Regions from separate parts of the Solidesulfovibrio carbinoliphilus subsp. oakridgensis genome, predicted to be linked through region 2. Evidence: riboswitches for the same ligand, from Rfam matches in the RefSeq annotation. Region 2 holds a riboswitch; the other holds the start of a gene.
The links. Region 2 has a riboswitch for cobalamin ahead of DFW101_RS01515 (sirohydrochlorin cobaltochelatase). Riboswitches for the same ligand answer to the same signal wherever they lie in the genome.

Region 1: it holds a riboswitch for cobalamin, as region 2 does, so the genes downstream of both, DFW101_RS13705 (ribonucleoside triphosphate reductase) here and DFW101_RS01515 (sirohydrochlorin cobaltochelatase) in region 2, are expected to answer to the same signal.

The regions. Positions count from the first base shown of each region.
Region 1 covers NZ_CM001368.1:3,134,307-3,136,502, reverse strand. Annotated here, with positions in the region: gene DFW101_RS13710 (PEP/pyruvate-binding domain-containing protein) at 1-304, shown strand, start outside; cobalamin riboswitch at 522-745, shown strand; gene DFW101_RS13705 (ribonucleoside triphosphate reductase) at 893-2,196, shown strand, end outside.
Region 2 covers NZ_CM001368.1:346,576-348,771, reverse strand. Annotated here, with positions in the region: gene selB (selenocysteine-specific translation elongation factor) at 1-445, shown strand, start outside; gene DFW101_RS01520 (hypothetical protein) at 763-1,065, shown strand; cobalamin riboswitch at 1,092-1,269, shown strand; gene DFW101_RS01515 (sirohydrochlorin cobaltochelatase) at 1,389-2,196, shown strand, end outside.

The DNA.
Region 1 (2,196 bases), 1.3 Mb from region 2:
GGCCACGCCCTTGCGCCACCGCCGGGCCTCTTGTCTGGAGGAAATCCTCCAAGCCGGCGGATTTTTCGTCAACAGACAGGGCGACCTGGTCACCGCCCACCTGCTGGACGCGTCCCGGGAGGCCACGGAAAAGGGGCTGGTCCTCCTTGGCCGGCTGCTCGGCTTCACCCGTCTCCTCGACGCGGCCATGACCGACGACGCAGCCCCGCGCCGGGCTGCCGCCGCCTTCCTGGCCGGCGACTACGGCCTCGCCACCTTCGCCCCGGACCACCCGGCCGGGCACCGGGCCCTGGAGCAGGCATGAACGGCCGCCGTTTGCCTCTCCGCCCGCTGTGCCGTGCCGGCGCTTCCCTCGGAAAAAATCAGGACAAAAATCTGGTTCTTCAAATATAACAGACCCATTTGCTGTTTTTCTGGCGCGCTGCCGCATTGTGCATAACTCGGTAAGCCTCCCGTATCCCTTTTTTTCTCCGACCCGTCGCGCATCGGCTGCCCCGTTGACACCGGCGGGCCATACTCCCATATAGTCCGGCTGCGTCGGTGTTCGCTCCTCCGGCCGGCCGGAGGAGCGAACCGCAAGAAGAGAATCCGGTGCGATTCCGGAACTGCCCCGCAGCGGTGAGCGAAAACGACCCCCGCCATCACGCGCCGGACACGTGTCCGGGAAGCGGCGGGCACTAGGAAACCGGCCATACCCGGCCGCCTGTTCGCCAGTCCGAAGACCTGCCGACGCCGTCCGCGCCGACCCGCGCCGACGAAACGCCATGGGAGCCTCGCGGGAGGGCGGCCCGGCCATCCGAAGCGCCACGCGCTTTTCGGCCCATGCCATCCCCGACCGCCAACCTCACCGCAAAGGGCGCGCCCGCAATACGTCGCCCGGGAGAATATTTTTATGCTCGAGTCCATGGGAAGCTTGGCCTGCGACACCTCCGTAAACGACAACGCCCCCGGCCTGGCCGCCCCCGTGGCTCCGCCCCGGATCGCCATTGCCGTGCCCACCCGCATCCGCAAGCGCGACGGAACCATCGTTGCCTTCAACGCCGACAAGATCCGCTCGGCCATCAGCCGGGCCGGCGCGGCCACCGGCGATTTCGGCGACGACGAGGCCCTGCTCCTGACCGCCCAGGTCATGAAGGTCCTCTCCCACCGCTTCGCCGGGCAGATCCCGGACATCGAGCGCATCCAGGACGTGGTCGAGCAGGCCCTTATTTCCGCCAACCACTTCCGGACCATGCGGGCCTATTCCATCTACCGCGCCCAGCGCGCCCGGCTGCGCGAAGACAAGAAAACCGTGGTGGACGTGGCCGCCTCGGTCAACGAATACCTCGACCGCCAGGACTGGCGGGTCTCGGCCAACGCCAACCAGGGCTATTCCCTGGGCGGCCTTATCCTGAACGTCTCGGGCAAGGTCGTGGCCAACTACTGGCTCTCCCACGTCTACCCGCCCGAAGTCGGCCAGGCCCACCGCGACGGCGACCTGCACATCCACGACCTCGACATGCTGGCCGGCTACTGCGCCGGCTGGTCCTTGCGCACGCTCCTGACCGAGGGCTTAAACGGCGTCCCCGGCAAGGTGGAGGCCGATCCGCCCAAGCACCTTTCGAGCGCCGTCGGCCAGATCGTCAACTTCCTCGGCACGCTGCAAAACGAATGGGCCGGGGCCCAGGCCTTTTCCTCCTTCGACACCTACATGGCGCCCTTTATCCGCAAGGACAACCTCTCCTTCGCCGAGGTCCGCCAGTCGATCCAGGAGCTCATCTACAACCTGAACGTGCCCTCGCGCTGGGGCACCCAGACGCCTTTCACCAACCTGACCTTCGACTGGACCTGCCCCGAGGACCTGGCCGGACAGCATCCGGTCATCGCCGGCCAGGCCATGCCCTTTCTCTACGGCGACCTGCAGGCCGAGATGGACATGATCAACAAGGCCTACATCGAGGTCATGACCGCCGGCGACGCCAAGGGACGGGTCTTCACCTTCCCCATCCCGACCTACAACATCACCAAGGACTTTCCCTGGCAGTCGCCCAATGTCGACATCCTCTTCGAGATGACGGCCAAGTACGGGCTCCCCTACTTCCAGAACTTCCTCAATTCCGACCTGGAGCCCGGCATGGTCCGGTCCATGTGCTGCCGGCTCCAGCTCGACCTGCGCGAGCTCTTAAAGCGCGGCAACGGCCTGTTCGGCAGCGCCGA
Region 2 (2,196 bases):
GCTGCGGGCCGGCAAGCTGGCCACGGACCAGGACGTGCTGCGCCTGGCCGGCCACAAGGTGTCCCTGGCTTCGGACCAGGCCAAACTCCGGGCCACGCTCCTCGACGCCTACCAGAAGGGCGGACTGACCCCGCCAAACGTCAAGGACATCCTGGAGCCGCTGTCGCTGACCTTCAAGGAGGCCCAGCCCGTCTACAAGGTGCTCCAGGACGAAGGGCGCATCGTCAAGGCCCAGGAGAACATGTATTTCGACGCCGAGGCGATAAAGGGGCTTATCGAAAAGGTCCAGGCCTACTACCAAGCCGGGGCCGCCGACATGGGCCCGGCCGAGTTCCGCGAGCTGACCGGCCTGTCGCGCAAGTTTCTCATCGCGCTCCTCGAATACCTGGACAAGGAAAAAATCACCGTCCGCGTCGGCGACAAGCGCCAGTTGCGGAAGCGGTAGGAGCGACGAAACGCCGAAAGCGGCGGACCGCCGAAGCCGTCCGCCGCCTGCAATGCCTGACCGAAAGGGGTCGGCCCTACCAGTCCTGGTCTTTGGGCTTGGCGGTCTGCTGGGCCTTGATGACCAGCAGGGAAATGAAGATGCTGACGAAACCGAACAACACGATCAGCCCGGCGAAATCGAATTTCACGGTGAACCTCCCCCGTACGGATGTATTACGTGAAAAAAATCCTTAACCCCAAATGAGTCCCATGTCCAGATACCGCCGCCCTTGCTCCGCTTCTTCCTTTCCCTGCCGTGCGGCCGCCAAGGCCCTGATGGCCGTTCTCTTCGCCCTGGCGCTCCGGGCTACGGCCCTGGCCGGCGTCATCGACGTCGAGGGCGACGCCTACCGCCTGGACGGGGGTCGGCCGGTCACCGGAGCCTGGGAGGTGGCCGAAAAAATCGCCGTGGCCAAGGACGCGGCCATCGTGGTCATGGGCAAAAACGCCAAGCCGTCTGCGGTCCAAAACATCCTCCAGCTCCTCGAGAACCTCCACGTGCCCACGCTCCTCACCAAAAAGGCCGACTACAAGCCCCTGGTCGAGCGCGGCGTCCTCAAGCCCACCCGCACGCCTTGACAGCCCACCCACCCCCCGGTACTGCCCTGAAACGACCTGGGCGCCCTTGCGGGCTTAATAGGGAATCCCGTTAGAATCGGGAGCGGTCCCGCCGCCGTCAGTCCCCCGAAAAGTCGGCCTCCTCGCGTGCCACTGGGAAAACCTCCCGGGAAGGCCGGGGCCGATGGGACGAGCCGGAAGACCTGCCCGGTCAAGGACAACCCGTCGGCGACGAGGGCTTTTGCCGGCCGGGCCTCGGGAACGCGGCACCTCCCGGCGTCACCGCGCGGTCGGACGCGTCTCCCCTTCTCCAAGAGCCCTCCATAACCTGTGGAGGTCAACCCATGTTTCGCCTGTCGCGAACCGTTCTGGCGCTGTGCCTGTCCCTGTGCCTCGCCATCCCGGCCCTGGCCGGCCACGACGCCAAGAAAGAACCCAAGCGGGCCATTGTCGTGGCCGCCTTCGGCACCACCGTGCCCGAAGCCGCCCCGGCCCTCGAAAAAATGGTCGAGCGCGTCAAGGCCGCCTACCCCGGCGTCCCGGTCAGCCTGTGCTACACGGCAGCCATGATCCGCCACAAGCTGGCGAAAGAAGGGAAAATCGTTCCCTCCCCGGCCGAGGCCCTGGCCGTCCTGCCCGACCAGGGCGTCACCGACGTGGCCGTGCTCTCGCTCCAGACCATCCCGGGCCATGAATACGACGATCTCCTGCGCCTGGCCGCCGCGTTTACCGGCCTGCCCAAGGGCCTGCGCAAAGTGGACGTGAGCGCGCCGCTTCTTTTCGGCCAGGACGACTTCCCCCGGGTGGCCAAGGCCCTCCTGGAGGCCGCGCCCAGGGAACGGAAGCCCGGCGAGGCCGTGGTTTTCGTCGGCCACGGCACCGACCATCCGGCCAACATGGCCTATCCGGCCCTGCAATACACGCTTTGGCGGCTCGACCCGGGCGCCTTCGTGGCCACGGTCGAGGGCACGCCGAGCTTCGAAGACGCGGTGTCGGAACTCAAAAAGCGCGGCGTCAAAAAGGCCTGGCTCATGCCGCTTTTCGCCGTGGCCGGCGACCACGCCCGAAACGACATGGCCGGCCCGGAAAAGGACTCGCTCGCCTCGCAGCTCAAAGCCGCCGGCATCGAGGCCGTGCCGGTCCTGTCCGGCA